3 regions of the Bacillus sp. AC266 genome follow, and region 2 is predicted to be linked to each of the others. Evidence: predicted binding sites of a transcription regulator. Region 2 holds the regulator's gene; each other region holds the start of a gene.

Evidence for each region. Region 2 encodes Rex, which represses fermentation and respiration genes when NADH is low (regulators of the CRP and FNR family bind a similar motif). Its sites were predicted from a motif close to TTGTGAAATATTTCACAA; they were not measured.
Region 1: AC0IXC_RS17875 (DUF1641 domain-containing protein) is a predicted target of Rex. The motif match lies at 1,864-1,881, and genes of this name have one in related genera.
Region 3: AC0IXC_RS07455 (L-lactate dehydrogenase) is a predicted target of Rex. The motif match lies at 4,711-4,728, and genes of this name have one in related genera.

What each region holds. Positions count from the first base shown of each region.
Region 1 covers NZ_CEEDEC010000004.1:157,892-164,086, forward strand. Annotated here, with positions in the region: gene AC0IXC_RS17865 (MFS transporter) at 1-768, opposite strand, end outside; gene AC0IXC_RS17870 (winged helix-turn-helix transcriptional regulator) at 1,163-1,510, shown strand; gene AC0IXC_RS17875 (DUF1641 domain-containing protein) at 1,941-2,381, shown strand; gene AC0IXC_RS17880 (NAD(P)/FAD-dependent oxidoreductase) at 2,426-3,604, shown strand; gene tyrS (tyrosine--tRNA ligase) at 3,869-5,131, opposite strand; T-box leader at 5,189-5,405, opposite strand; gene murB (UDP-N-acetylmuramate dehydrogenase) at 5,513-6,195, opposite strand, start outside.
Region 2 covers NZ_CEEDEC010000015.1:3,440-9,634, reverse strand. Annotated here, with positions in the region: purine riboswitch at 49-150, opposite strand; gene groL (chaperonin GroEL) at 290-1,924, opposite strand; gene groES (co-chaperone GroES) at 1,962-2,246, opposite strand; gene AC0IXC_RS28695 (CPBP family intramembrane glutamic endopeptidase) at 2,649-3,398, shown strand; gene AC0IXC_RS28690 (YdiK family protein) at 3,395-3,586, shown strand; gene AC0IXC_RS28685 (redox-sensing transcriptional repressor Rex) at 3,616-4,245, opposite strand; gene AC0IXC_RS28680 (ABC-F family ATP-binding cassette domain-containing protein) at 4,433-6,195, shown strand, end outside.
Region 3 covers NZ_CEEDEC010000002.1:70-6,264, reverse strand. Annotated here, with positions in the region: gene glgC (glucose-1-phosphate adenylyltransferase) at 1-1,102, opposite strand, end outside; gene glgB (1,4-alpha-glucan branching protein GlgB) at 1,050-2,987, opposite strand; gene AC0IXC_RS07455 (L-lactate dehydrogenase) at 3,621-4,565, opposite strand; tRNA gene AC0IXC_RS07450 (tRNA-Glu) at 5,028-5,099, opposite strand; tRNA gene AC0IXC_RS07445 (tRNA-Ser) at 5,106-5,196, opposite strand; tRNA gene AC0IXC_RS07440 (tRNA-Asn) at 5,203-5,277, opposite strand; tRNA gene AC0IXC_RS07435 (tRNA-Ile) at 5,285-5,361, opposite strand; tRNA gene AC0IXC_RS07430 (tRNA-Gly) at 5,368-5,438, opposite strand; tRNA gene AC0IXC_RS07425 (tRNA-Lys) at 5,452-5,527, opposite strand; tRNA gene AC0IXC_RS07420 (tRNA-Thr) at 5,538-5,613, opposite strand; tRNA gene AC0IXC_RS07415 (tRNA-Phe) at 5,628-5,703, opposite strand; tRNA gene AC0IXC_RS07410 (tRNA-Asp) at 5,719-5,794, opposite strand; tRNA gene AC0IXC_RS07405 (tRNA-Met) at 5,798-5,874, opposite strand; tRNA gene AC0IXC_RS07400 (tRNA-Ser) at 5,902-5,994, opposite strand; tRNA gene AC0IXC_RS07395 (tRNA-Ile) at 6,012-6,088, opposite strand; tRNA gene AC0IXC_RS07390 (tRNA-Met) at 6,093-6,169, opposite strand; tRNA gene AC0IXC_RS07385 (tRNA-Ala) at 6,190-6,195, opposite strand, start outside.

The DNA.
Region 1 (6,195 bases), on a different contig from region 2:
TCCGCCGACCATATTCCCAATCGCAATTGCAATCCCGTACACTAACAAAATGATTGTAACGGTACTCGATTTAAATCCTGTTACTTCTTGTAATAGCGGAGATAAATACGTAAATGTTACGAATGTTCCTCCGTATCCTAATGCAGTAATGACGAAAACAAGTAAGAGTCTTCCGTTCGTGATAAGTTTGAATTGATCACGAAATGATACTCGTGTACCCTTTTTTAAGTTAGACGGAATTAACATGCTGTTTGCGACTAAGGCAATAATTCCAATGACCACAATCACCATAAAAGATGCTCTCCAGCCAAATTGTTGACCAATAAACGTTCCAATTGGTACACCTGTAATCGTCGCAACGGTTAAACCAGTAAACATAAATGCTATTGCACTAGCACGTTTATTCTCTGGTACAAGTGCAGCCGCAATTGTGGATCCTATCGACATAAAAACGCCGTGTGCAAACGCAGATACAACCCTCGCCATAAGCAACACAATAAAACTTGTTGCCACTGCCGCAATTCCATTACCAATAATGAAAATAATCATAATCCACATTAATAACGTCTTTCGCGACATACTAGCTGTTAATGACGTTAATACTGGGGCACCAAACGCTACCCCTAATGCATATAAAGAAACGGTTAAACCCGCTGTTGTAACAGAAACATGTAAATCTTCCGAAATAGATGGTAATAAACCGACACTAATAAACTCGGTTGTACCAATTCCAAATGCACTAATTGCTAGCGCTAATAAAGCAAACATACTTCTTCGATTTGTCTGAACAGCCGAAGATGATACTGCATATGAATTCAATTGAACTCCTCCTTAATGCGAGAAATCCAATCATAATAGTATGATAAAAAGGCCTTTTTATCTTCTACAAAAATAATGTTACTGCTGATATATGCTATTATGAATGGCTTCACTCTTTTTTTGAAGAACGCACTTTAAAGTACGATAGGTACCAAAAAGTAACATAGGCACTTTTTAGTACCGTACTACTCATTTCCCTCTTACGTATGCTATTATGGAACATATTCAACATGATAAAAAGTACGTACTTTAAAGTGCTATAGGTACTTTTTAGTAACATTTAAATTATTTGGCTTCTTTTGTTGGAGAACTGAAATCTACATTCATCAAAGGAGATTTTTATATGAAGAAATATAATATTCCCGTTGAAGCGACTTTAGAGGTTATCGGCGGAAAATGGAAAGTCGTTATTCTTTGCCACTTAACGAAAGGTACAAAGAGAACGAGTGAATTAAAACGTCTCATGCCTGGTATTACACAAAAGATGTTAACACAGCAATTACGCGAATTAGAAGAAGACGGAGTTATTCAAAGAAAGGTATACAATCAAGTACCACCGAAAGTAGAATATTCTCTTACAGACTACGGTTGGTCTTTAGAATCCATTCTTGATTCTCTTTGTACTTGGGGCGAATGCCACCTTGAAAAAAGCGGTAACACATCAATGCTAATTACAGAAGGTGAACAATAAAAAAAGGAAAAAATGAACATAAATTTGTCCATTTCCTCCTTTTTTTCTTTATATATATGTACATTTTTAAGATGGATAAAATAATTTATGCGCTTTCATGCCTTGTCAGTACTAGGTTACAGAATCAATATCAAATAATTAGGAATCATTTTTATGTTAACATACGTGTATATAGTATATAATATAGGATATATATTATATACACTTTCCGATAAGGGAACTTTCCATTATGCGGACAAGCCATGTATCGGACAGTTCATAAATAATAGGTAGGACATTATGGTTTTGGATTTATGATTTCAGCTTACTTGCTGTCATAAATTTAAAGGCATTTTATTGTGCTTTGTGAAACTTTGTATAAAGTTTCGCAAGTGTTTACTATCTTACCTATAAAAAATAAGAGTATTGCTATCGTAAAGGAGAATTGGAGATGCCAGAAACTATGACTCAAACAAAGCCAGAACAAGAAACTGTACAAATTTCTGCTAGCCAAGGACAACTTGATGTACTTGATCAGTTGTTAAAACCTGAGGTACAAGAATCATTAACAACACTAGTAGAACAGCTTCCAAAATTAACTGAGCTTGTTAACATTTTAACTAAGTCTTATGACTTCGCTCAAACTGTTGCTACTGATGAAGTATTAAAAAGCGACACTGTTAGTGCAATCACAGAGCTTGTAGAACCTGTAAAAGATACAGTGAAAAGCATGGCTGCAACTGCTATCGAAGCGAAAGATCGTGCTGATGAAAGCAACGAAGTTATCGGCCTGTTCGGTCTATTAAAATTACTAAAAGACCCACAAGCACAAAAAATGTTCCGCTTTGTGAACGCATACCTTCAAATTAGTGCAGAACGTAACAATAAATAATTTAACTTATAACAACAATTAGTAAAGACGGGGGATAACATACTATGTCAAAACAAATTGTCATCTTAGGCGCTGGTTATGGCGGTCTTCTTGCCGCTTTAAACGTACGTAAATACTACAGCAAATCAGAAGCACAAGTTACAGTGATTAACCAATACCCAACGCACCAAATCATCACTGAACTACACCGCCTTGCAGCTGGTAACGTTGCTGAGCAAGCAATTGCAATGCCACTTACAAAGCTTTTCAAAGGTAAAGACATCGATCTTAAAATTGCAACAGTTGAGTCATTCTCAGTTGATAGCAAAGAAATCAAACTAGCTGGTGGCACTACTTTATCTTACGATGCACTTGTAGTTGCTTTAGGAAGTAAAACTGCTTACTTCGGTATTCCAGGACTAGAAGAAAACAGCATGGTATTAAAATCTGCTGCTGATGCAAACAAAATCTACAAACACGTTGAAGACCGTATTCGTGAATACGCTAAAACGAAAAACGAAGCTGATGCTACAATCGTAATCGGTGGTGGCGGATTAACTGGCGTTGAGCTAGTTGGTGAGCTTGCTGACATTATGCCTAAACTTGCAAAAAGCCACGGCGTAAATCCAAAAGAAGTTAAACTTCTTCTTGTTGAAGCAGGTCCAAAAATCCTTCCAGTATTACCAGACCACTTAATCGAACGTGCAACTGCTAGCTTAGAAGCACGCGGTGTTACATTCTTAACAGGTCTTCCTGTAACAAACGTTGCTGGTAATGAAATCGACTTAAAAGACGGTCAAAAAATCGTTGCTAACACATTCGTTTGGACAGGCGGCGTACAAGGTAACCCATTAATTGGTGAATCAGGTCTTGAAGTAAACCGCGGTCGTGCAACTGTTGATGCACATCTACAATCTACTTCTCACAAAGACGTATTCGTTGCTGGAGACAGCGCTGTTGTCTTCTCTCCAGACGGTCGTCCATACCCACCAACTGCACAAATCGCTTGGCAAATGGGTGAGTTAATTGGATACAACTTATACGCAGCACTAGAAGGCAAAGCATTCGAAGAGTTCGCACCTATCAACTCTGGAACACTTGCTAGTCTAGGACGTAAAGATGCTGTTGCTACAATCGGAGCAAGCAATACTCCGCTTAAAGGTTTACCAGCATCATTAATGAAAGAAGCAAGTAACGTTCGTTACTTATCACACATTAAAGGTCTATTCAGCTTAGCATACTAATCTGAATATAAGCCCGAATCATGCCCTGCATGGTTCGGGCTATTTTTATCCCGCTATTTGCGGGCTGATAATCAGTGGGGATGAACAAAATCCCCCACTGATTAAAGTTTCACTTTATCCGTAATTTTCTCTAACTTATTTATTCGACAAAAGAATAATATAACCTCTTTAATTATCAAAATATACTGACTTTTTTATGTCGAAATTGTGTATATGAAAAGAGCGGAAGTAGATATCTTCCCTACTTCCGCTCTTTCACAAGAACTATTCTCCTAATTCCACTAAGCTGTAGTTCTTCTTCCCTTTACGAATAATGATGAATCGTCCATCAAATGAATTTTCTACAGTAACATCCCTACTGACATCCGTTACTTTTTCACCATTCATAGATATAGCCCCATTATTAATATCTTCACGCGCTTGACGTCTAGAAGGTTCCATTCCTAAATCAACTAGCCACTCTACGATATTTTTCGTCTCTTTTGAAGATTGGAATGTCGGCATCTCTTTAAAGCCTTGTTCAATTTCATCAGCTGTTAACGACTTAATATCTCCGCTAAATAACGCTGCTGTAATTTTCACTGCCTGTAAAAATGCTTCTTCTCCATGAACGAATTTCGTCATTTCTTCCGCTAATACTTTTTGTGCTTCACGTTTATGAGGCTCTGTTTCTACCTTCGCTGCTAATTCATCAATTCGCTCTTTCGTTAAGAACGTAAAGTATTTCAAGTATTTAATTACATCACGGTCATCTGTATTCACCCAGAACTGGTAAAATTCAAACGGTGTTGTCTTTTCCGGATCAAGCCAAATAGCACCACCTGCTGATTTACCAAACTTCGTACCATCTGATTTTAATAATAATGGAATCGTTAATCCGAATACTCTCGCTTCATGACCTTCTAACTTACGAATTAAATCTAAACCACTCGTAATATTTCCCCATTGATCACTACCACCAATTTGCAATTGAACATCTTCTTTTGTGTATAAATGATGAAAATCCATCGCTTGCAAGATTTGGTACGTGAATTCTGTGAAAGAAATCCCTGTATCTAAACGACTTGCGACAATATCTTTCGCTAACATGCTATTTATGCTAAAGTTTTTTCCGTAATCACGTAAAAACTCGATAATGTTTATTTTATGTGTCCAGTCATAGTTATTTACCATCTTCACTTCGCTATTCCCGCCAAAGTCAAATAGCTTTTTCATTTGCGCTGTTAACGCATCTACATTATGCTGCACCACTTCTAAAGTTTGCAGTTGACGCTCTGATTGACGTCCACTTGGATCACCAATTGTTCCTGTTGCCCCGCCAATTAAAATAACCGGATGATGGCCAGCTAATTGAAATCTTTTCATCATCATGAACGGAATCAAATGTCCGATATGCATACTATCACCAGTCGGATCAACTCCGCAGTATAGTGAAATCTTTTTCTCTTCTACTAACTCACGTAAACCTTCTTCATCAGTCTGCTGATTCACAGCACCGCGCCATTCTAATTCATCAATAATATTCATCTTTTGTCATCCCCTTTATTTTTTTGAAAACAAAAAAGCCCCTATGTCTACAATAGACATAGGGACGATTATTCACCGTGTTACCACCCAGTTTGCATAAATAGCATAGCTATTCATACCACTCTTAGCAATAATATCGATTGCTAGTCCGCTTAGCGTTACCTAAGATACTCCAGAGTGTAATTCACAAGTTTGTTTGTGCTAGGTTCCAGCAACCCCTAGCTCTCTTTAATAACAGTGACAAACTGCTACTGGGCTCTTTCAACGTATATTTTATTTGTTAAATTATTAGCCATTATATTGAATCCAAATCAAATTGTCAACAATACCCAAATGTTATTTCGAAATAATTCATACTTTTATACGTTTTTTATTCAAAGATTACTGTAGATCTTCTCCAATAATCCTTACTTCTCTCTCTAATTTCACACCGAATTTTTCTTCAACAGTTGTTTGTACGAAATGAATTAAATCGATATAATCTTGTGCAGTTCCGTTATCAACATTCACCATAAATCCAGCGTGTTTTAAAGAAACTTCAACTCCGCCAATTCGCTTACCTTGCAGTCCTGATTCTTGAATAAGCTTACCCGCAAAATTATTTGGTGGACGCTTAAATACACTGCCACATGAAGGATACTCTAAAGGTTGTTTTGATTCACGTTTATACGTTAAATCATCCATCTTTTCCTTAATCTCTTCACGCACACCTTCTTCAAGTTCAAACCTCGCTTCAAGAATAATGTAATGATTGTTCGCAAATACACTCTTACGATATCCAAATTCAAATGCATCTTTCGTTAAAGTACGTAGCTCTCCATCACCTGTCATTACGACAGCCTCTGTTAGCACATATGCAACCTCACCGCCATATGCACCAGCATTCATATATAACGCTCCGCCAACTGAACCTGGTATACCACAAGCAAACTCAAGTCCTGTTAAACAGTGATCTAATGCAATTCGTGACACATCAATAATTGCTGCACCACACCCCGCAACAATCGCTGTCCCTGTTACAGTAACATTTGTAATATGAATTAAACTTACTGTAATCCCGCGCA
Region 2 (6,195 bases):
GCAGGGGTCTGGCTTTATAAAGAAAGATAGTCTTCCGCTCTTTATAAATATAAGACGCACTGCCTTCATAGTCAGGTTGTTTACGGTAACCCGGTAGAGACTCTCAAACCATATCATCGAGGATATATGAAGGATTGTTTTATATTATCTTCCTAGATTCTAACAATGAAGTATCGATATGGTCAAGAGAGAAAGCGACAAAATTCTACAGAAATTATTTTCCTGCGCTCAAAAACATAAAAAAACATCCACTTCTATATAGAAGTGGATGTTTTTCGGGAGAACGGAATTACATCATTCCGCCCATACCACCCATGCCCATGCCGCCCATGTCAGGCATTGCTGGTGCATTTGGTTCTGGCTTGTCAGCAACTACAGCTTCAGTTGTTAAGAACATAGCTGCAACAGATGCTGCGTTTTGAAGTGCAGAACGAGTTACTTTAGCTGGATCTACGATACCAGACTCAAGCATGTTAACCCATTCGCCAGTAGCTGCGTTGAAACCAACGCCTACTTTTTCGCCTTTTAGACGCTCTACAACTACAGATCCTTCTAGACCAGCGTTGATTGCGATTTGACGAACTGGCTCTTCTAGTGCACGAAGTACGATGTTGATACCTGTTGCTTCGTCGCCTTCAGCTACGATAGAAGCTACTTTTGTGTATACGTTCATAAGTGAAGTACCACCACCTGCAACGATACCTTCTTCTACTGCTGCACGAGTTGAGTTAAGTGCATCTTCAATGCGAAGTTTGCGCTCTTTTAACTCAGTTTCAGTTGCTGCACCTACTTTAATTACTGCTACACCGCCCGCAAGTTTAGCAAGACGCTCTTGTAATTTTTCACGATCGAATTCAGAAGTAGTTTCTTCTAATTGCGCGCGGATTTGACCGATGCGAGCTTCGATTTGTTGTGAATTTCCAATACCTTCAACTACAGTTGTGTTTTCTTTCGTTACAACAATTTTACCAGCACGTCCTAAAGATTCAACTGTAGCAGATTTTAAGTCACGTCCTAATTCTTCAGTGATTACTTCGCCACCAGTTAAGATTGCGATATCTTCTAGCATTGCTTTACGACGGTCACCAAATCCAGGAGCTTTAACAGCAACTACATTGAATGTACCACGAAGTTTGTTCACTACTAATGTAGCTAACGCTTCGCCTTCTACATCTTCAGCAATGATAAGAAGTGGTTTACCTTGTTGTACCACTTGCTCTAATACTGGTAAGATTTCTTGGATGTTAGAAATCTTTTTGTCAGTAATTAAAATGTATGGGTTATCAAGAACTGCTTCCATTTTGTCAGAATCAGTAATCATGTAAGGAGATGCATATCCACGATCAAATTGCATACCTTCTACTACGTCTAATTCTGTTGTGAATCCTTTAGATTCTTCTAAAGTAATAACGCCGTCGTTACCAACGCGCTCCATTGCTTCAGCGATTAATTGACCTACTTCTTCGTCAGCCGAAGAAATAGCAGCTACTTGTGCGATAGAAGATTTACCTTCGATTGGTTTAGAAATCGCTTTTAATTCTTCAATTGCAGCAGTAACAGCTTTTTCGATACCTTTACGAAGACCCATTGGGTTTGCACCAGCTGTTACGTTTTTAAGACCTTCACGAATCATAGCTTGCGCTAATACAGTTGCAGTTGTCGTTCCGTCACCAGCTACATCGTTTGTTTTGCTAGCAACTTCTGCTACTAATTTCGCACCCATGTTTTCGAATGCATCTTCTAATTCGATTTCTTTTGCGATTGTTACACCGTCATTTGTAATAAGTGGTGAACCAAATTTTTTCTCAAGTACAACGTTACGACCTTTTGGTCCAAGCGTTACTTTTACTGCGTTTGCAAGAGTGTCGACACCGCGAAGCATCGAACGACGTGCTTCTTCACTAAATTTAATATCTTTTGCCATAATAATTGACCCCCTTGGATTTTTAAAATGTATATAATTAACCGATAATTGCTAAAATGTCACTTTCACGTAAAATCAAGTAGTCTGTACCTTCGTATTTCACTTCAGTACCTGCATATTTTGAGAAGATGATAAGATCACCTGCTGCTACCTCTAAAGCAACACGCTCACCATTTTCAAGCACTCGGCCTGTACCTACTGCAATAACTTTACCCTCTTGTGGTTTTTCTTTTGCAGTTTCTGGTAATACAATACCACTTGCTGTTTTTTCTTCTGCTTGAACAAGTTCAATTACAACGCGATCACCTAATGGCTTTAGCATGAACAATAACCTCCTCATTTTGTTATGTAAATTTTATTTATTAGCACTCAAGTCACACGAGTGCTAACACACTTCTAATAATAAATAATCTCAATTTCTTTTGCAAGTAAAAAAATCATAATTTTTTCGCAAATTACTTTATGCACTTTCCTATATATCATTACTTCTTCTACTGCCTTTACTATATGAATCGTTGTTCCCACTTCTTGTATGTTACAATATGAAAGACACCCTAAGTTGTTTTCGCTAAACGTACAACTTTTTCCTGTCTCCTATTTTATTTTCAAATACTTATTTACAAAAAAAATATAATTCAAATGAAAGTTTATATCGTAGGTAGCATATTTACATGTTATCCTACCTTATCTCATACACTAGAGTTAGAAAGGATGGTTAAACCATTTGAAGAAACAATATTGGTGGATTATCGTTACATACATTTTAATGCAGTTATCTGGAATTGTTGGCTTACCACTACTCCTAAAAACAGGGCTCTATGATAATAGAGGATTTACCATGGAGGAAAAAGGTCAAATCATAACGGGACATTGGGCAATCATTAGCTTCTTTGTTGCATTATGTATCGTGCTTTGGTTACTTAGAATAGATATTCGTGACAGGCATTTAGATAAAATGCGTGTTACGATCCCAGCTACAGTTGGTTGGATTATAATCGGTATTCTCTTAGCTTTCTCTTCCCAAATAATTGCCGGTATGATCGAAATGCGTCTACTAGGAATTAAACAAGGTTCGGAAAATACAATGAAGCTGATGGAAATTGCAAGAACGACACCTTGGTTCCTCATTGTTGTATCTATAATCGGACCTATCTTAGAGGAAATCGTATTTAGAAAAATTTTATTTGGCACACTTTATAAGAGATTTAATTTCTTTGTTGCTGCTATCATTAGTTCACTTGTATTCGCGGCGATTCATTTTGATTTTACTCACTTATTGGTATACACTTCTATGGGGCTCGTATTCGCCTTTTTATATGTACAAACGAAACGCATTATCGTTCCTATAGCAGCCCATGTGGCAATGAATACATTAGTCGCTATTGGACAAATTTTTATGAGCAATGAGCAAATTCAAGAAATGATTAAAGAAGCTGAAAAAATGCAAGGCTTTATCGGAGGATTTTTAGTATGAGAAACTCACCATTGTTCATGGCTGCATTGTACTTTCTTCTTGGATGTATCTTTACACGCTTCGCCATTACGAACGTAACAGATACAATCTGGAATATGTGGACAATACTATTTGCAGTTATGGCAACAATTGATTTTAATTTGGCACTTCGCCTTATCTTAGTTAAATTCACAAAGAAAAAACAATAATAAAACGCAGAGGTCATCTCCTCTGCGTTTTATTGTGGATAATTCTTCAAAAAATAAACAAGAGTTTGTAACTCTACAGCTAAATCAATGTGATGAATCCTTATATTCTCTGACACATTTAAGCGTGCTGGTGTGAAATTTAAAATACCATGCACGTTCGTTTCTGCCAATCTATCTGCCACAGATTGCGCTACTGTAGCGGGTACCGTTAATATTGCCACTTGTATATCAGTTGATAAACGTTCTTCTAGTTCATCCAAATGATATACAGGAATGCCTCCGATTTCTGTCCCAACTTTCTCTTCACTAACATCAAACGCCATTTCAATTTTTGTATTATTGTTTTTCGTGAAATTATAATGTAAGAAAGCGGTCCCTAAATTACCTACTCCAATAAGTGCCACGCGTGTTATATCATCTTGGTCGAGTGTTTCACGGAAAAATGATAATAAATAATTTACGTTATATCCATATCCTTTTTTCCCTAACGCTCCAAAATATGAAAAATCTCTTCGAATAGTTGCGGAATCAACCTTTACCGCTTCACTCAATTCGGCTGATGAAACACGTTGCTTACCAGAAAGAGATAAGTTTTGGATAAATCGATAGTATAGAGGCAATCGTTTGGCAGTGGCCTGTGGAATTTTTTGCTGATCCATATAACCTCTCCTCTCTTCCTATCTTTATTCTTATACTTGAATCAAATACAGAAGTTTAGTACTCATGAATTTCCTTGTATAATAAAGAGAAGAAGTATTCTCTCTTTATTTTAAACTATACACTATTTTTAGTATGATTGAGAAATATAAACATGGCAAAGTTAAGAAATTATTTGAGGTGAAAACATTGATATTATTACAAGTGAATGGGCTTTCGAAATTATACGGTGCAGAAACGATTCTTGCAAACATAAAATTGGAAGTACAAACAAAAGATCGTATCGCATTAGTCGGACGAAATGGAGCTGGAAAATCTACATTATTAAAAATAATAGCTGGCGAGTTATCTCATGATGGTGGTGAAATTATAAAACCGAAAGATGTCTCAATGGGGTATTTAGCTCAAAATACCGGATTAGAAACGTCTTTAACAATTTGGGATGAAATGTTAACCGTCTTTACACACTTGCAGCAGATGGAGACAAAACTTCGAAGGCTAGAGCAAGAGATGGGAAAAGAAGAAAACTTTTCAAATGCGGCTATATATGAGAAATTATTAGCTGATTATGACCAATTACAATTAGATTATAAAGATCAAGGCGGCTATCAGTACGAAGCGGATATACGCTCAATTTTAAGCGGTCTTGGCTTCCCAGTTGAAACGCATCAGACGAAAATTTCCACATTAAGTGGTGGACAAAAGACTCGATTAGCTCTCGGGAAATTATTATTAACTAGACCAGACTTACTTATTTTAGACGAACCTACAAACCATTTGGATATTGAGACACTAACATGGCTTGAACAATATTTACAAGGCTATCCTGGCGCGATTTTAATCGTTTCCCATGACCGTTATTTCTTAGATAAACTTGTTACACAAGTATACGAAATTTCTAATAAGGAAAGCCGACGATTTGTTGGTAACTACAGTAAATATTTAGACTCAAAATCAGCTCTATACGAGCAAGAAATGAAGCGTTATGAAAAACAACAAGATGAAATTTCTAAACTGGAAGACTTTGTACAAAAAAATATAGCTCGTGCATCTACGACAAAACGCGCTCAAAGTCGCCGTAAACAATTAGACAGAATGGAAGTATTAACTAGACCATTAGGCGATTCTAAATCAGCTTCCTTCCACTTCGATATTGAAAAACAAAGTGGAAATGATGTTTTACAAGTGAAAGATGCAACTATTGGCTATTATCAGGAACCGATTATTGAACATGTAAATATGCGCTTAACTCGCGGTGACAGTGTTGCCTTAGTTGGGCCAAACGGAATTGGAAAATCTACATTATTAAAATCCATTGTGAATAAGTTACAGCTATTACATGGAAACGTTGCTTTCGGCTCAAGTGTATCTGTTGGTTATTATGATCAAGAACAAGCCAACTTAACATCTTCGAAGCGAGTTTTAAATGAATTATGGGATGAATATCCCCTGCAACCTGAAAAAGAAATTCGCACTATACTAGGCAACTTTTTATTCACAGGGGATGATGTACTCAAACCAGTATCTTCTCTTAGTGGTGGACAAAAGGCTCGACTAGCTCTTGCAAAACTTATGATGCAAAAATCCAATTTATTAATTCTCGATGAGCCAACAAACCATCTTGATTTAAATAGTAAAGAGATTTTGGAGAATGCTTTAATTGATTACCCAGGTACTCTTCTATTCGTCTCTCATGACCGCTATTTTATTAATCGCGTAACGACAACCGTTGTTGAGTTATCAACAGAAGGTGCACAAGAATATTTAGGTGATTACGATTATTACGTTGAAAAGAAAAATGAAATGATTGAACGTGCGGAACTAGAGCAAGAAGATGAAGTACCTGTTCAAAAAATGGTAGCACAAGAAAAATTAAATTATCTCGAAGAAAAAGAACGTAAACAGCTAGAGCGTCAACGTACTCGAAAAATTGAAGAACTGGAACAAAATAT
Region 3 (6,195 bases), on a different contig from region 2:
CATCAACATTTTTTTCTGGACGAATTATTGTCCCATCTTCAATAACCATTTCCGATCCAACGATCGCTCTTTCAATCACAACGTTTTTACCAATCTTTGCCCCCGGCATAACGACAGAATCGATTACCATACTACCTTCTTCCACCGTCACTCCTTGGAATAAAACAGAATGCTTCACGTCCCCTTCAATGACGCACCCTTCATTAATAAGTGACTCTTCTACTTTTGCCTTTTCTGCAATATATTGAGGTGGCTCGTTTGGATTTACAGAATAAATGCGCCAATTACGATCGTTCAAGTTCAACGATGTTTCATCGCGAAGTAAATCCATATTCGCTTCCCATAAGCTTTTCACCGTTCCAACATCTTTCCAATATCCTTCAAACGGATACGCCATCAACTTCTTCCCTTCATCTAATAAAAGCGGAAGTACATCTTTTCCGAAGTCATTACTAGATTCAGGGTTTCTTGCATCCATCTCTAAATATTCTTTTAAAATAGCCCAGTTAAAAATATAAATTCCCATTGATGCAAGATTACTTCTTGGAAATTGCGGTTTCTCCTCAAATTCAACAACTTCCATCTCTTCATTTGTATTCATGATGCCAAAGCGACTTGCTTCATCCCACGGCACTTCAATAACAGAAATCGAAACGTCCGCTTCTTTCTCAATATGGTAATCTAGCATTTTGCTGTAATCCATTTTATAAATATGATCGCCTGATAAAATAAGGACATATTCTGGTTCATACTGACTTAAATAGTTTAAGTTTTGATAAATAGCACTTGCCGTACCTGTATACCACTTCACACCTGAAGACTCCGCATAAGGAGGTAACACAGTGACTCCACCGTTTACACGATCAAGATCCCAAGCATTTCCGATTCCAATATAATTATGAAGTTCTAACGGTTGATATTGTGTTAAAATCCCCACCGTTTCAATACCGGAGTTTGCACAGTTACTTAACGTAAAATCAATAATGCGATATTTACCACCAAATGGAACAGCTGGCTTGGCTAAATTTTTTGTTAATGCACTTAAACGACTACCTTTTCCCCCTGCTAGTAACATTGCTACGCACTTTTGTTTTTGAGCCATCTTGTTTTTTGCTCCCCTTTCTCGTCTTCACTGGTCGTAATATGGATACGCCAAATGGTGGAATTGTAATTTCTACATGTGCCGCTTGATTATGATATGGCTCTAGAATCGTCTTGAGACGTTTCTTATTAACTTGCCCCGATCCGCCATATTGCGCCGAGTCACTGTTTAAAATTTCGTTATAGTACTCGAAATCTGGTACACCTACTTTATAGTTTTCATATGTAGCTTTCGTAAAATTACATACGACAACTAACGCATCTTCCTGCTTATCCCCTTGGCGGATAAACGAGAAAATACTTTGCTCATTATTATTAGCATCAATCCACTGAAATCCTTCAGGCGAGTGATCTAACTGCCAAAGTGGTTTTGAGCGCTTATACAATGCTATGAGCTCTTTAAAGTAATCATGCATATTACGATGCATTTCAAAATCATGTAAATTCCAATCTAAATCTTCAAGGTCTTTCCACTCATCAAATTGCCCGAATTCTCCACCCATAAAGAGTAATTTCTTACCTGGATGAGTAAAGAAATATCCATATAATAAACGAAGCTGAGCAAACTTATCCCAGTAATCTCCCGGCATTTTATTTAATAACGACTTTTTCCCATGAACGACTTCATCATGAGAAAGCGGCAATATGAAGTTTTCAGAGTGAGCATATATTAAAGAGAATGTCATTTTCTCATGAATGTATTTCCGGTACTCTGGCGCACATTCCATATATTTCAGCACATCATTCATCCAACCCATATTCCATTTATAATTGAATCCAAGTCCACCCTCGTATGTTGGAGCTGTTACAAGTGGCCAAGCTGTTGAATCTTCCGCTGTCATAAGAAACTCTTCATCTTCTGCAAACACGGCTTCATTTAACTCTCGTAAGAAAGAAACAGCATGTTCATTGCTTTGCTCTTTTCCTTCTTTATTCCAGTACAGCATATTCGCAACTGCATCTACCCTGAAACCATCAATATGGAAATGCCTCATCCAAAATAACGCATTTGAAATTAAGAAATTACGTACTTCTCTCTTCCCTAAATCAAAATTAACAGTTCCCCATACCAGGTTTTCTTGTACGTCTCTATCTTTATATTCATAAGTCGGTGTCCCATCAAACAAATATAAACCGTGAGCATCTTTACAAAAATGCCCCGGTACCCAATCTAAAATGACACCGATTCCATATTTATGACATTCATCGACAAAATACATCAAATCATGTGGCGTGCCGAATCTACTTGTCGCCGCATAATATCCTGTTCCTTGATATCCCCAAGAACGATCATATGGATGCTCAACAAGCGGCATAATTTCAATATGTGTAAATTGATGTTCCACCACATACGGAATGAGCTCCTCGGCCATTTCTCTGTAAGAATACAGAGCGCCATCCTCTTTCTTTTTCCAAGAACCGAAATGTAATTCATAAACTGTCATCGCTTCTTTATAAATCGATTTTTTCTTTCTCTTACGAATCCAGTTTTTATCATTCCATTCATATCCCTCTATATCAAAAACTACAGATGCCGTATTTGGTCTTACTTCTGCATATACTGCATAAGGATCCGCTTTTAAAATAACGTCACCGTCCATCGTTTCAATCGCATACTTATATATATCATTCTCTTCAATATGCGGTACAAACAAGGACCAAATCCCCTCTTCTGTCACTTGTAGCATCTTATGTTGCTCATAATCCCATTCATTAAAATCCCCAACAACACTCATTGCTTTCGCATGAGGAGCCCATACTGTGAATCGTACACCTCGCATCCCATCTTCCGTCACAATATGTGCGCCAAAGATGTTATAACTGTCATAGTACTTTTCTGTATGAAACTCATCTCGTTTCACTTCTTCACAATTTATTACATCCAATATGTTCACCTCACTAAGATGACAGAAATTTTTTACTCTTTATCATTTCTGCGAAAAACTGAAATATCCTTGTTATTTTTTAAAAAATATTCGTTTTTTTCTTAAATTTCACTTAAAATATTCACATTTTCCGTGTAAATTATCGAATTTTGACGAATATTCATTGCAAACGCTTTATTCCCCTTACTATTTCTCACCTTTCATTGTTGCTCAATATTTATTTTATTGGTTTTTCTCTGTATTTCACGCTCTTTCCACGTAAAATACATGCGAAATAATCTATTGTTTAAAAATATTTCTCAACATTTTTTGTCCCAAATTTTATCACTTCCCGACGGAAAACTCCCACCTCAAGGAATATCTAATGAGTATGCGGGAGATGAATGCCGTTTTGGAAAAATCGCCACAAGGTTAACTCCTAAAGAATAAGGTGAAACTCTGCTCGCAAATAGTGGGATAACGCACAAAAGCACTCTATTCAAAAATAGAGTGCTTTTTCTATAAACGACCCTTCTCCAGCAAAAGGGGTATATTGGGGATATACAAGGGAAACCGGAAAAGGAATTTATATTAAATTATATAAAAACTCAGAGGTAGGAAGCAGTTTCCCGCCTCTGAATTATTTAGCAATTATTATAGTACTGGTGCCATTGTTTCTTTTAATACTTTTACAGAATGAGCGAACTTCACTTTTTCTTCTTCGTTTAATTCAAGTTCTACGATTTCACGTACACCTTCGCGGTTAATAACAGCTGGAACACCTACGTAAGCATCTTTCTCACCATATTGGCCTTCAAGGTATGCAGATACAGTTAATACGCTGTTCTCGTTGCTTAAGATCGCTTTAGTTACACGAAGTAGTGACATACCGATTCCGTAGTAAGTTGCGCCTTTACGCTCAATAATGTGGTAAGCTGCATCGCGTACATTTTCAAAGATTTTATCTAAATCTTCTTGGTTATACTGTTCGTTGTTCGCTAAGATTGTTTCTAGTTTTTGTACACCTACAGTAGCGTGGCTCCATACTGGAAGCTCAGTGTCACCATGCTCACCAACGATGTAAGCATGAACGTTACGTGGATCTACATCTAAGTAGTCACCTAACATGTAACGGAAACGAGCAGAGTCTAAAGTAGTACCAGAACCGATTACGCGCTCTTTCGGTAAACCAGATTCTTTCCAAGTTACGTAAGTTAAAATATCAACTGGGTTAGTTGCGATTAAGAAGATTCCATCGAATCCGCTATCCATAATACCACGAACAATTTGTTTAAAGATCTTTGTATTTTTCTCAACTAAGTCTAAACGAGTTTCGCCTGGCTTTTGTGGTAATCCAGCAGTGATAACTACTAAATCTGCATCTTTACAATCTGCATAGCTACCGCTCCAAACTTTTGTTGGTGCTGGAGAGAATGGTACCGCATGGCTTAAGTCCATTGCTTCTCCTTCTGCTTTTGCTTCATTAACATCTACTAGTACGAATTCTTCAGCTACACCTTGGTTGATCATTGAGTAAGCGTAACTGCAACCTACAGCTCCTGTTCCTACTAATACTACGCGATTGATACCTTTTTTCATGTTAATTTCCCCTTTCAATTGTTTACATCTATTTTTTATTATTGTTTAAGTAATTAATTAAAATACTAATTTAATGTTGTTTAACTTCTTTACATACATATTGTAGCACGGATTATTGTGAATTCCTTCACAAATTATGACCTATTTGTGAACTTTTTCACATAGAGTGTAAAGTTGTTAGAATGCGGGTGAAATTCATCTCAATGGAGGCGTTTTCTTTAGATTGTGAAAGGTTTTTTCTTAAAGTTTTCTTGGTAAGTGAAATTATATCGAACACAACTTTGGTTATATCGACGTTTCGACAAGGATAACACCATAAAGAAGCTGTCTCCAATAGATTACCTATTTAGAGACAGCTTCTTCTATCTATATATGTTATCTAAAGCAGACTACTAAAAGTCCGCTTTAGATAACATATATACAACAAAAAAGAGATAGCAGATTATGCTATCTCTTTTAGTATGACCCGTACGGGATTCGAACCCGTGTTACCGCCGTGAAAGGGCGGTGTCTTAACCACTTGACCAACGGGCCAAAATCTGGCAGAGAAGAAGGGATTCGAACCCTCGCACCGCGTTCGCGATCTACTCCCTTAGCAGGGGAGCCCCTTGAGCCACTTGGGTACTTCTCTATAATATGGCTCCGCAGGTAGGACTCGAACCTACGACCGATCGGTTAACAGCCGATAGCTCTACCACTGAGCTACTGCGGAATAATTATGGTGGGCCTAAATGGACTCGAACCATCGACCTCACGCTTATCAGGCGTGCGCTCTAACCAGCTGAGCTATAGGCCCATAAAAAGCGGGTGAAGAGAATCGAACTCTCGACCAGAGCTTGGAAGGCTCTTGTTTTACCACTAAACTACACCCGCATTAAATTAAAAATGGTGAGCCATGAAGGATTCGAACCTTCGACCCTCTGATTAAAAGTCAGATGCTCTACCAACTGAGCTAATGGCTCATTTTGAAAGTGGTGCCGGCTAGAGGACTTGAACCCCCAACCTACTGATTACAAGTCAGTTGCTCTACCAATTGAGCTAAGCCGGCTTGCGATTTCAAAATGGTGGCTCGGGACGGAATCGAACCGCCGACACGAGGATTTTCAGTCCTCTGCTCTACCGACTGAGCTACCGAGCCTTTATGTAAAAAAAATGGCGGTCCCGACCGGGGTCGAACCGGCGATCTCCTGCGTGACAGGCAGGCATGTTAACCACTACACCACGGGACCATTTGGTTGCGGGGACAGGATTTGAACCTGCGACCTTCGGGTTATGAGCCCGACGAGCTACCGTACTGCTCCACCCCGCGATGATATAAGATTTAATTTAGAAAAAATGGAGGAGGTAGAGGGATTCGAACCCCCGCGCGACTCTCGCCGCCTGTCGGTTTTCAAGACCGATCCCTTCAGCCGAACTTGGGTATACCTCCGAGATATGAACTTTGAGTGGTGGACCTTGTAGGACTCGAACCTACGACCGGACGGTTATGAGCCGTCTGCTCTAACCAGCTGAGCTAAAGGTCCTTTATGGTAGCGGCGGAGGGGATCGAACCCCCGACCTCACGGGTATGAACCGTACGCTCTAGCCAGCTGAGCTACACCGCCATAAGTTATATTCAAATAAGTGGAGC